DNA from 3 places in the Streptomyces sp. NBC_00019 genome. Region 3 is predicted to be linked to each of the others. Evidence: predicted binding sites of a transcription regulator. Region 3 holds the regulator's gene; each other region holds the start of a gene.
What was found. The regulator HrcA, encoded in region 3, represses chaperone genes, less so after heat shock. The targets are predictions, from matches to a motif close to TTNGCACTCNGNNNNNCNGAGTGCNAA.
Positions count from the first base shown of each region.

Region 1 (4,294 bases), 1.2 Mb from region 3:
AACACCATCGCCAAGTCCCTCGCCATCGGCAACCCGGCGGACGGGCCGTACGTCCTGGACATCGCGCGCCGTACCGGCGGTGCGGTGGAGGACGTCAACGACGAGCAGGTCGTCGACGCGATCAAGCTGCTGGCGCGGACCGAGGGCATCTTCGCGGAGACCGCGGGCGGTGTGACGGTCGGTGTCACCAAGAAGCTGATCGAGAACGGCCTGCTGGACCCGACGCTGACCACCGTTGTGCTGAACACGGGCGACGGACTGAAGACCCTGGATGCGGTGGCGGGTACGGGGCTCACTGCGACCATCCGCCCCAACCTTGACTCGTTCCGCGAGGCCGGCCTCGTCTAGGCCCCCGCAACCCTGACCGGAGGTTCAACCGTGAGCGTCAACGTCCGCATCCCCACCATCCTGCGCACCTACACCGGCGGACAGGCCGAGGTCGCCGCCGAGGGCGCGACCCTCGCCGAGGTCATCGCCGACCTGGAGAAGAACCACACCGGTATCGCGGCCCGCGTCCTGGACGACCAGGGCAAGCTGCGCCGCTTCGTCAACGTGTACGTCAACGACGACGACGTCCGCTTCGAGCAGGGCCTGGAGACGGCCACTCCGGACGGGGTCGGCGTCTCGATCATTCCCGCCGTCGCCGGAGGCTGACCGAGCCCGGTCGTTACCCTCGGTAATGTCGATTACCAAGAGTTCATCGAATTGCCCCCTCCGTGAGAGAAGCGGAGGGGGCAATTCTCTATGGTTGAGCGCGGTACAGTTGGGGAAGCTGCTCCACCCCCCATGCCAGCCGCATATGAGTTCTCACTTCGGATGCGACGAGAAGTAGCCAAAGTGTGCGGTTCTTTTATGAACTTTGTTCCTTTTGTGGAGCCCGACTTGCCCAGAATTCGGGCGAATTCTCACTACATTCCGGACCCTTCGCGTCCAGAATTCTCGTCCGATTGACCTGTTGCAGACGGCAGTTGGACAGATACATTCAGCCGCGGTCGACGCGTTCCGGCGCACGCCCCCAATCCGTGGGGGGTGAGGTCTGACCCGGATCCGCGAAGTGTGGATCCGTGCAAGGGCCAGTAATAGGGGAGTTAGGCATGGCTCAGGGCACCGTCAAGTGGTTCAACGCGGAGAAGGGGTACGGCTTCATCGCGGTCGACGGTGGTGCGGATGTATTCGTCCACTACAGCGCGATTCAAATGGACGGCTACCGCACCCTCGAGGAAGGTCAGCGGGTCGATTTCGAGATCTCGCAGGGCCAGAAGGGGCCGCAGGCGGACATGGTTCGCCTTGCGACAGGCTGAAGCACGCGCCGGGTAACAGCAGCGTCGTTCTTCGTTCTTTTTCGGAGGGCTCGTACCCCATGGGGAGTCATGGGTACGGGCCCTCCGGCATGTCCGGACCCCCTCCGGCACCTGCCCGGAGCCCGTTGCGGGACCTGCCCGGAACCCGTGCGGGACCTGGACGATCCCTGAGAGGCGCTTGCACTCGCAGGGGTCGAGTGCTAATCATTGGCGTTAGCACTCTGAAGGTGAGAGTGACAAAGAAGGACCGGGTCGGTGAGGCCCGCAGGCCAGGTGGGGCAAGGAACCACGAGGTGTGCGAGCCGTCCGTCGCGGGCGCGGGCGCGGTCCGAAGGAATCACCCCCAGTCCTGGAGGGACCACTTCACATGGCCAAGATCATCGCGTTCGACGAGGAGGCGCGGCGCGGCCTCGAGCGCGGCATGAACCAGCTCGCGGACGCCGTCAAGGTGACGCTCGGCCCCAAGGGTCGCAACGTCGTCCTCGAGAAGAAGTGGGGCGCCCCCACGATCACCAACGATGGTGTCTCCATCGCCAAGGAGATCGAGCTCGAGGACCCGTACGAGAAGATCGGCGCCGAGCTGGTCAAGGAAGTCGCGAAGAAGACCGACGACGTAGCCGGCGACGGCACGACGACCGCGACCGTCCTGGCCCAGGCCCTGGTGCGCGAGGGTCTGCGCAACGTGGCCGCCGGTGCCAACCCGATGGCTCTCAAGCGCGGTATCGAGAAGGCCGTCGAGGCTGTCTCCGGTGCCCTGCTCGAGCAGGCGAAGGATGTCGAGACCAAGGAGCAGATCGCTTCGACGGCCTCCATCTCCGCCGCCGACACCCAGATCGGCGAGCTCATCGCCGAGGCGATGGACAAGGTCGGCAAGGAAGGCGTCATCACCGTCGAGGAGTCCCAGACCTTCGGTCTGGAGCTCGAGCTCACCGAGGGTATGCGCTTCGACAAGGGCTACATCTCGGCGTACTTCGCCACCGACATGGAGCGGATGGAGGCGTCGCTCGACGACCCGTACATCCTCATCGCCAACTCCAAGATCGGCTCCGTCAAGGACCTGCTCCCGCTCCTGGAGAAGGTCATGCAGTCGGGCAAGCCGCTGCTGATCATCGCCGAGGACGTCGAGGGCGAGGCCCTGTCGACCCTGGTCGTCAACAAGATCCGCGGCACCTTCAAGTCCGTCGCCGTCAAGGCTCCGGGCTTCGGTGACCGTCGCAAGGCCATGCTCGGCGACATCGCCATCCTCACGGGCGGCGAGGTCATCTCCGAGGAGGTCGGCCTCAAGCTGGAGAACGCGACCCTGGACCTCCTGGGCCGCGCCCGCAAGGTCGTCATCACCAAGGACGAGACGACGATCGTCGACGGCTCGGGCTCGGCGGACCAGGTTGCCGGTCGCGTCAACCAGATCCGCGCCGAGATCGAGAACAGCGACTCGGACTACGACCGCGAGAAGCTCCAGGAGCGCCTGGCCAAGCTCGCCGGTGGCGTCGCCGTCATCAAGGCCGGTGCCGCGACCGAGGTCGAGCTCAAGGAGCGCAAGCACCGCATCGAGGACGCCGTGCGCAACGCCAAGGCGGCCGTCGAGGAGGGCATCGTCGCCGGTGGTGGCGTGGCCCTGCTCCAGGCCTCCGCGGTGTTCGAGAAGCTCGAGCTGACGGGTGACGAGGCGACCGGCGCCAACGCCGTGAAGCTCGCCCTGGAGGCCCCGCTCAAGCAGATCGCCGTCAACGGTGGTCTCGAGGGCGGCGTCGTGGTCGAGAAGGTCCGCAACCTGACCGTTGGCTGGGGTCTCAACGCGGCCACCGGTGAGTACGTCGACATGATCGCCGAGGGCATCATCGACCCGGCGAAGGTCACGCGCTCTGCCCTGCAGAACGCCGCGTCCATCGCCGCGCTCTTCCTCACCACCGAGGCCGTCATCGCCGACAAGCCGGAGAAGGCCGCCGCGCCTGCCGGTGGCGGCATGCCGGGCGGTGACATGGACTTCTGATCGACCTGACGGTTGATCAACGTCCTTGCCGAGGGCGGCACTCCCTGCACAGCCAGGGGGTGCCGCCCTCGGGCGTTTCCGTATGTCAGCCGAGGTCGTAGTGGGAGCCGACGGCGGGCTGACCGGTGTAGTTGGGCCCGGCGGCCGGGTCCGCGCCGACGTACCGGAACGGAAGGGTGAAGGACCGCGGGCCGCGCAGGCTGAGCCGGTGGTGCCGGGTGTCGTGACGGAACCCGGCCGCGCGCAGGGCCGACACGGCCGTCCGCCCGGCCGCCGATCCGTCCGGCCGGCGGATGGAGTCGGGGTCGAAGTGCGCCAGCAGCAGGCCCTCGGGGGTCAGCCAGGACGCGGCGCGGGTGAGGAGGCCGAGCTGGTCGCCGACGTAGTGCAGACCGTGGACACAGGTGATGAGGTCGTAGGACCGGCTCGGTGCCCATGACGTGACGGAGGCGACGATCTCCTCCAGCGCGGGCGGGGCCGGTACGGGTATGAGAGGCCCCACCAGATCGACGGCCGTGAGCACGGCGTCGGCGGGCAGACGCGCGGCCGCCTCCCGCAGGGCGCGGCCCTCGCCGCTGCACAGGTCCAGCCAGGAGGGATCGGGGCGGTCCGAGAGGTGGGCCACGGGGTCCAGGCCCAGCTCGCGGGCGTAGCTGTTGACCCCGGAGAGGCCGCGCTCGCGGTTCATGGTGTTGTTGGCGACCACGGAGGACGCCTCCAGTTCGGGCGCGGAGAGCAGCGGGGGCTTGGCCATGTGGCCATTCTCGGGGGCGGGGTGCGTGTCCGGGATCACAGGGCTCGCGGAATGTCTGTGGCGGACGAGGTGGTTGACTCCTACATGCGTATGTCCATGCGCATGCACATACCGACCGGTACCGGTGCCGGACGGACCCTCCCCGAGGAGTACCCCCACGTGACCGCCCCCGCCTCCCGTGCCGCCGAGGTCCTCTCGCGGCCGATCGCGATCAACGGCCTGACCGTCCCGAACCGCATCGTCATGGCG
Region 1 covers NZ_CP108302.1:4,922,869-4,927,162, reverse strand. Annotated here, with positions in the region: gene thrC (threonine synthase) at 1-348, shown strand, start outside; gene OHU89_RS23035 (MoaD/ThiS family protein) at 379-654, shown strand; gene OHU89_RS23030 (cold-shock protein) at 1,095-1,301, shown strand; gene groL (chaperonin GroEL) at 1,669-3,291, shown strand; gene OHU89_RS23020 (class I SAM-dependent methyltransferase) at 3,377-4,045, opposite strand; gene OHU89_RS23015 (NADH:flavin oxidoreductase) at 4,148-4,294, shown strand, end outside.
Region 1: a site for HrcA is predicted at 1,515-1,541, ahead of groL (chaperonin GroEL). Genes of this name have one in related genera too.

Region 2 (4,294 bases), 2.6 Mb from region 3:
CTTCTTCACGCTGAAGGGGAGTTGGTCGGTGATCTCGTACGCCGTCGCATACGGGGTCGCGCGCAGGTCGTCGGAGGTGATGTAGGCGATGGTCGCGTCGACCAGCCCGCCCTCCAGGTCCTCGGCGACCTCGGCGACCAGGTGGGCGCGGATGACGGCGCCGTCGGGCTCGTACAAGTACCGTCCGACAGGCCGGACTTCGGGGTCCGCAAGACCCCGCCCGAGGAGGGTGCGCGGACCCGGCAGCAGGGTCGCCCGTACGGCCCCCGGTGCCGTACCGAACCACAGCACCGCCTCCTTGACGTCCCCGCCGTCGGAGATCCACTCGGCCTCGGCCTCGGCGGGGACGGTCTCGTGCGGGATGCCGGGGGCGATCTTCAGCGCGGCGTGGGGCGCCTTGAGTGCGGTGTCGATCGCCCAGGACAGGGGCGGCGAGTAGGCCTCGGGGTCGAAGATCCGGCCGCGCTTGGAGGAACGCCGGGCCGGGTCGACGAACACGGCGTCGTACGGGGCGGTGTCGATGTCGGTGACATCCGCCTCCCGCACCTCGATCAGGCCGGCGAGCCCCAGCGCGTCGGCGTTGGCGCGCGCCGCGGCGGCGGTGAGCGGGTCGTGGTCCACGGCGAGCACCCGGATCCCGGCCCGGGCGAGCGCGATCGCGTCGCCCCCGATCCCGCTGCACAGGTCGGCGACGGAGGTGACGCCCAGCTCCCTGAGCCGCTGTGCGCGATACGTCGCCACACTCGCCCGCGTGGACTGCTCGACCCCGTTCGGCGTGAAGAACATCCGTCCCGCGTCCTCGGCCCCGAACTTCACCGCCGCCCGCTGCCGCAGCCGGGCCTGGCCGAGCGCGGCCGACACCAGCTCCGCGGGGTGCTCGCGGCGCAGCCGGGTGGCGACGGCGAGTTCGTCGGCGGGGGCGGTGTCGCGCACCGTGTCGAGGAGGGCGCGGCCTTCGGGGGTGAGGAGGGGGGCGAGGTCGTTCACCGGGACATTGTGGGCCAGTCGGTGGACGGTCCGCCTCCGGCGGCGGTGTCGGCCCGGGAGCAGGGCGGTGACCTGCGAGGATCCGGCGCCATGGGATCAGTAGTACAAAATTACAAAAGTCGGGCCATTCCAGCTTCTCGGGCCCGTGTCGGGATCGCCGTGCTCACCGTCGCCGTCATCGCCTCGGGCTGCGGGCAGGGCGAGAGCGCCGAGGTACGTCCGGTACGTCCGGCGCCCGGTCAGCAGCCCCTGAAGGGAGCCCCGGCCCGCGCCCTGGACTCGTACGCCACGAAGCTCCGCGCCTCGGCGAGGATCGCGAAACGCTGGGGCCTGGCCGGAGTCCCGCTGGCGCCTCCCGCGCCGCCCGCGAAGAAGCCGAGGATCACGACCCGCAAGGGCTTCGAGGTGGACGGCCACGAGGAGAAGGGCCTCCCACCGGTCTTCACCACGATCCCGACCAAGGAGAAGATCGTCTTCCTCACCATCGACGACGGCGCCGAGAAGGACCCGGCGTTCCTGCGGATGATGAGCGAGCTGAAGATCCCGTACACCGCCTTCCTGAGCAACTACCTGGTCAAGGGCGACTACGGCTACTTCAAGAACATGCAGGACAGGGGGGTCGGGCTGAACAACCACACGCTCCACCACCCCTACCTGCCGGGACTGTCCTACGCCCGCCAGAAGCACGAGATCTGCGGCATGCAGGACGTCATCGAGAAGCGCTACGGCAAGCGCCCCACCCTCTTCCGCCCGCCCTTCGGCAACTACAACGAGGCCACGCTGCGCGCCGCGAAGTCCTGCGGGGTGAAGTACGCGCCGATCTGGAACGAGGAGGTCTTCGTCGACCGCTGGGACTACCGCGAGTGGGACCGGAAGATCCGCCCGGGTGACATCGTGCTGAGTCACTTCCGCGGCCGGGCGGAGTGGAAGGGCACGATGTCCGACATGATCCGGCGGTTCCTGAACAAGGTCACGGCCGAGGGGTACGCGGTGGCCCGCCTCGAGGACTACCTGTGAGTTCGCGTGGACCGGCCGCCGCGGCCCTGGCGGCGGTCATGCTGCTCGCCGCCGGCTGCGCCCGGTCCGTCGACCCCGTCGAGCGGATGGGCAAGGCGGGTTCGTACGGCGTGACGGCGACGGGGTCCGGGACGGGTCCGCCGTCCGTCGTGAGGCGGGCTCCCACCTCCGACAAGGTCGTCTTCCTGACCTACGACGACGGCGCCGAGAAGGACCCGCGCTTCGTCGAGCTGGTCCGTGAACGGCGGCTGCCCGTCAGCATGTTCCTCACCGACAGCGTCGTCGGCCCCGGGTACGGGCACTTCGCCCGTCTCCAGTCGGTGGGCGCCTCGATCCAGAACCACACCCTCGACCACACCGCCCTGCGCGGTCTGCCGTACGCCGGGCAGCGCGCCGAGATCTGCGGCCAGCAGGACAAACTCAAGTCCCGCTTCGGCATCCGCCCCCACCTCTTCCGCCCGCCCTACGGCATCTACGACACGACCACCCTGCGGGCCGCCGCGGACTGCGGCGTCGCGGCGGTCGTGCTGTGGCGGGCGTCGATGGGGGACGAGCGGCTCGCCTACCCGACGGGGGAGCGCCGCCTGCTCCCCGGCGACATCATCTCCGTGGCATCGATCGGGACGACGGGGCTGACGCTGGTGGCGCGCACGGAGCGGCTGCTGGGGGAGATCCGGAGGGCGGGGTTGAGGGTGGGGCGGCTGGAGGACTACCTGTAGGGGCACCCGTGGGGATGTCTGTGGCGGTGCCCGTGAGGGTGCCCGTGTCGGTCTCTTCGGACCGCCGCGCCGCAGTGAATTGGCACTCCGCTTGACCGAGTGCTAATCGCAGTCATAGTCTCGGGTCTGGCACTCCCCCCTGGAGAGTGCCAATAGCGACGGGCAGGTCCGGCACCCGCGACGACGGATCCACCTGGTCGCCACCTCAGACAGTTAACCCCGTGAGATCTCCGAAGGGGGAGGTCGGATCGTGACGACCACCAGCTCCAAGGTTGCCATCAAGCCGCTCGAGGACCGCATTGTGGTCCAGCCGCTCGACGCCGAGCAGACCACCGCCTCTGGCCTGGTCATTCCGGACACCGCCAAGGAGAAGCCCCAGGAGGGCGTCGTCCTGGCCGTGGGCCCGGGCCGCTTCGAGAACGGCGAGCGCCTGCCGCTCGACGTCAAGACCGGCGACATCGTGCTGTACAGCAAGTACGGCGGCACCGAGGTGAAGTACAACGGCGAGGAGTACCTCGTCCTCTCGGCTCGCGACGTGCTCGCGATCATCGAGAAGTAATTCACCCGCTTCCTCACCGAAGCACATTGCATGTGAGCTGCGCCCCTGGCCCCCGCGACCATTAATCAGCTGGGCGTCGGGGGCGCAGTTCGTTTCACCCACGTTTTCCGAGAGGGCTGAACCGCTCCCATGGCGAAGATCCTGAAGTTCGACGAGGACGCCCGTCGCGCCCTCGAGCGCGGCGTCAACAAGCTTGCCGACACGGTCAAGGTGACGATCGGCCCCAAGGGCCGCAACGTCGTCATCGACAAGAAGTTCGGCGCCCCCACCATCACCAACGACGGTGTCACGATCGCCCGCGAGGTCGAGCTCGACGACCCGTACGAGAACCTCGGCGCCCAGCTGGTGAAGGAGGTGGCGACCAAGACCAACGACATCGCGGGTGACGGTACGACCACCGCCACCGTGCTGGCCCAGGCGCTCGTCCGCGAGGGCCTGAAGAACGTCGCCGCGGGTGCCTCCCCGGCGCTGCTGAAGAAGGGCATCGACGCGGCCGTCGCCGCGGTCTCCGAGGAGCTCCTCGCGACCGCCCGCCCGATCGAGGACAAGGCGGACATCGCCGCCGTCGCCGCGCTGTCCGCCCAGGACACCCAGGTCGGCGAGCTCATCGCCGAGGCGATGGACAAGGTCGGCAAGGACGGTGTCATCACCGTCGAGGAGTCCAACACCTTCGGTCTGGAGCTGGACTTCACCGAGGGCATGGCCTTCGACAAGGGCTACCTGTCGCCGTACTTCGTGACGGACCAGGAGCGTATGGAGGCCGTCCTCGACGACCCGTACATCCTGATCAACCAGGGCAAGATCTCCTCGATCCAGGACCTGCTGCCGCTGCTGGAGAAGGTCATCCAGGGCGGTGCCTCCAAGCCGCTGCTGATCATCGCCGAGGACGTCGAGGGCGAGGCCCTGTCGACCCTGGTCGTGAACAAGATCCGCGGCACCTTCAACGCGGTCGCGGTCAAGGCCCCCGGCTTCGGCGACCGCCGCAAGGCGATGCTGCAGGACCTGGCGGTCC
Region 2 covers NZ_CP108302.1:6,362,565-6,366,858, forward strand. Annotated here, with positions in the region: gene OHU89_RS30210 (THUMP-like domain-containing protein) at 1-987, opposite strand, end outside; gene OHU89_RS30215 (polysaccharide deacetylase family protein) at 1,078-2,004, shown strand; gene OHU89_RS30220 (polysaccharide deacetylase family protein) at 2,001-2,723, shown strand; gene groES (co-chaperone GroES) at 2,974-3,282, shown strand; gene groL (chaperonin GroEL) at 3,412-4,294, shown strand, end outside.
Region 2: a site for HrcA is predicted at 2,803-2,829, ahead of groES (co-chaperone GroES). Genes of this name have one in related genera too.

Region 3 (4,294 bases):
TCAGCTCCTCTACTCGGCCCAAGAGCTCCGGCTCCAGGTCCTTGTAAGAGTTCACCCGCTTCAGGATCGCCTGCCAGACCGCGCCCGTGTTCTCCGACGGCCAGCCCAGGGCCCGGCACACGCCCGTCTTCCAGTCCTGGCCGTGGGGGACGCGTGGCCAGGACTCGATGCCCAGGGACGACGGCTTCACCGCCTCCCAGATGTCGATGTACGGGTGGCCGACGACGAGGGCGTGGTCGCTGGTCACCGACTGTGCGATGCGCCACTCCTTCGTGCCCGGCACCAAGTGGTCCACGAGGACGCCCAGGCGGGCGTCCGGGCCCGGCGCGAACTCCTCGACGATCGACGGGAGGTCGTCGACGCCCTCCAGGTACTCCACGACCACGCCCTCGATGCGCAGGTCGTCGCCCCAGACCTTCTCCACCAGTTCCGCGTCGTGCCGGCCCTCGACGTAGATCCGGCCGGCGCGGGCCACGCGGGCGCGGGCGCCGGGGACGGCCACCGAGCCGGATGCCGTACGGGTGGGACGTAGCGGCGCCTGACCGGTGGGACGTACGAGCGTCACCACCCGGCCCTCCAGCAGAAAGCCTCTCGGCTCCATCGGGAACACCCGGTGCTTGCCGAAGCGGTCCTCCAGGGTCACCGTGCCCGCCTCGCAGCGGATCACCGCACCGCAGAAACCGGTGCCGGGTTCCTCGACCACCAGGCCGGGCTCCGCCGGGACCTCGGGGACGGGTTTCGGCTTCTTCCAGGGAGGGGTCAGGTCGGCGGAGTACTGGCGCATTCGGATGACGATAGGAGAAGCCCGCCATCACCTAACGCGACACGCCGAAGCGGGTTGCCAGGGCGTCGCGCTGCCGTCGTACGAACGCCGCGTCCACCACCGCTCCGTGACCGGGTACGTACAACGCGTCTTCGCCGCCCAGGTCCAGCAGTCGGTCCAGCGCCGCCGGCCAGTGCGACGGTACGGCGTCGGGGCCCGCCTGCGGTTCGCCGGACTCCTCGACCAGGTCGCCGCAGAAGACCACCTCGGGGGAGCCCGGGACCAGGACCACGAGGTCGTGGCCGGTATGGCCGGGGCCGACGTTCGCCAACAGGACCTGGCGGCCGCCGCCGAGGTCGAGGGTCCACTCGCCGGAGACATGATGGCGGGGGTGGGGCAGGGCGCCGACGGCCTCGTCGGCCAGTGCCGTGTCCAGGCCGTTGCGGATCGCGTCCGCGCGCAGTGCCTCGCGGGCCTGGTGCTGGTCGAACAGTGCGTCCATGCCCACCGGCCCGTACACCTCCGCCCCCGCGAACGCCGCCGCCCCGAAGACATGGTCGAAGTGGGGATGGGTCAGCGCGAGATGAGTCACACGATGCCCGGCGAGCGATTCGGCCTGCGTCCGCAACCGCGCACCCTCGCCGAGGCTCGATCCGGCGTCGATCAGCAGAGCGGTCCCCGAACCGACGACCAGCCCCGCTGTGCAGTCCCAGCCCGGCAGCCGGCACCGCCCGACCCCGGCCGCAACCCTCTCCCACCCCAGCTCTTCCCAAGTCACCGTCATACAGCGACGCTAGCCGTACGAGCGGTCGCGGCAGGACCGACCTTGCCCGGGCGGTACCCCACCGCCGTACACTGGGCCGGGGAATGCTGGCACTCGGGCGGACAGAGTGCCAGGCAAGACGCAGAGGGAACGACATCTGGAGGTGTGCGCGATGCTGAGTGAACGCAGGCTTCAGGTGCTGCGCGCCATCGTCCAGGACTATGTGGGCACCGAGGAGCCGGTCGGTTCCAAGGCCCTCACCGAGCGGCACAGCCTCGGCGTCTCCCCGGCGACGATCCGCAACGACATGGCGGCCCTGGAGGACGAGGGGTTCATCGCCCAGCCGCACACCAGTGCCGGGCGGATCCCCACGGACAAGGGCTACCGGCTGTTCGTCGACAAGCTCGCGGGCGTCAAGCCGATGACCGCACCCGAGCGGCGCGCCATCCAGAACTTCCTCGACGGCGCCGTCGATCTCGACGACGTGGTGGCGCGGACCGTACGGCTGCTCGCGCAGCTCACACGGCAGGTCGCGGTGGTGCAGTACCCCTCGCTCACCCGGTCCACCGTGCGCCATGTCGAACTGCTCGCGCTCGCACCCGCACGCCTGATGCTCGTGCTGATCACGGACACCGGGCGGGTCGAGCAGCGGATGATCGACTGCCCGGCGCCCTTCGGCGAGACGTCCCTCGCCGATCTGCGGGCCCGGCTCAACAGCAAGGTCGCGGGCCGGCGCTTCAGTGATGTGCCGATGCTCGTCGAGGACCTCCCCGAGGGCTTCGACCTGGAGGACCGCGGCACCGTCTCGACCGTGCTCTCCACCCTTCTGGAGACACTCGTCGAGGAGAACGAGGAGCGCTTGATGATCGGCGGAACCGCCAATCTCACCCGCTTCGGACATGACTTCCCCCTCACTATCCGTCCGGTTCTCGAAGCCCTCGAGGAGCAGGTCGTGCTCCTCAAGTTGCTTGGTGAGGCCGGGGATTCGGGCATGACCGTACGCATCGGTCATGAGAACGCCTATGAGGGACTCAACTCCACGTCCGTCGTGTCGGTCGGCTACGGTTCGGGCGGCGAGGCAGTAGCCAAGCTCGGCGTGGTCGGACCGACCCGCATGGATTACCCGGGAACGATGGGAGCGGTACGCGCAGTGGCACGGTACGTCGGACAGATCCTGGCGGAGTCGTAAGTGGCCACGGACTACTACGCCGTTCTCGGCGTGCGTCGCGACGCGTCGCAGGAAGAGATCAAGAAGGCCTTCCGTCGGCTCGCTCGCGAGCTGCACCCGGATGTCAACCCTGATCCGAAGACCCAGGAGCGGTTCAAGGAGATCAACGCCGCTTACGAGGTGCTCTCGGACCCGCAGAAGAAGCAGGTCTACGACCTCGGCGGCGACCCCCTGTCCCAGGCGGGCGGCGGTGGCGCGGGCGGCTTCGGGGCCGGTGGGTTCGGGAACTTCTCGGACATCATGGACGCGTTCTTCGGTACGGCGTCGCAGCGGGGTCCGCGGTCGCGTACGCGGCGGGGCCAGGACGCGATGATCCGGCTGGAGATCGAGCTCGACGAGGCGGCCTTCGGCACGACGAAGGACATCCAGGTCGACACGGCGATCGTGTGCACCACCTGTAGCGGTGAGGGCGCGGCGCCGGGGACCTCCGCTCAGACGTGTGACATGTGCCGCGGACGCGGTGAGGTGTCGCAGGTGACGCGGTCGTTCCTGGGGCAGGTCATGACGTCCCGGCCGTGTCCGCAGTGCCAGGGGTTCGGGACGGTCGTTCCGACGCCGTGCCCCGAGTGTGCGGGCGATGGCCGCGTACGGTCCCGTCGCACCCTCACGGTCAAGATTCCGGCCGGTGTCGACAACGGCACGCGGATTCAGCTCGCCGGTGAGGGTGAGGTCGGGCCCGGTGGGGGTCCTGCCGGAGACCTGTACGTCGAGATCCACGAGTTGCCGCACTCGCAGTTCCAGCGGCGCGGTGACGATCTGCACTGCACGGTCACGCTTCCGATGACCGCGGCGTCTCTCGGTACCAAGGTGCCGCTGGAGACGCTGGACGGGCTGGAGGAGGTCGACATCCGGCCGGGCACGCAGTCCGGGCAGTCGATTCCGCTGCACGGGCGTGGTGTCACGCATCTGCGGGGCGGCGGCCGGGGTGACCTCATCGTCCATGTCGAGGTGCAGACGCCTAACAAGCTGGATCCGGAGCAGGAGCGGTTGCTGCGGGAGCTGGCGAAGCTGCGGGGCGAGGAGCGGCCCACGGGGCAGTTCCAGCCTGGGCAGCAGGGGTTGTTCTCGCGGTTGAAGGACGCGTTCAACGGTCGGTGATCGGTGATCGGTAGAGGGCGGCTGCGGGCAGGGATTTCCTCGCCCCCGCCGCCCTTATCCATTCCCATCCCCAGGGGCGCTGCCCCTTCGACCCCGTCCCTGGGGGCTCCGCCCCCAGACCCCCGTCGGCCCCGAAAGGGCCTCGTCCTCAAACGCCGGACGGGCTGAAAAGTGCTGGTCGGTGGGGGGTGCGCGGGGGGCTCACCCGCGGCCCATTCCGCTGTCCTATGCCAGTGGACGGCCGGATTCGGACTTGTTCGGAGGACGTGACAACATGCGGTCATGTCCTCCGCGCTGACCGATCTTTTCCCGCATCCGATCGTGCAGGCCCCTATGGCGGGCGGCGTTTCCGTGCCGCAGCTCGCTGCCGCCGTGTCCGATGCCGGGGGGCTCGGGTTCCTTGCCGCCGGGTACAAGACGGCGGACGGGCTGTATCAGGAGA
Region 3 covers NZ_CP108302.1:3,768,403-3,772,696, reverse strand. Annotated here, with positions in the region: gene OHU89_RS17955 (DUF3097 domain-containing protein) at 1-784, opposite strand, end outside; gene OHU89_RS17950 (MBL fold metallo-hydrolase) at 816-1,547, opposite strand; gene hrcA (heat-inducible transcriptional repressor HrcA) at 1,699-2,715, shown strand; gene dnaJ (molecular chaperone DnaJ) at 2,716-3,852, shown strand; gene OHU89_RS17935 (nitronate monooxygenase) at 4,135-4,294, shown strand, end outside.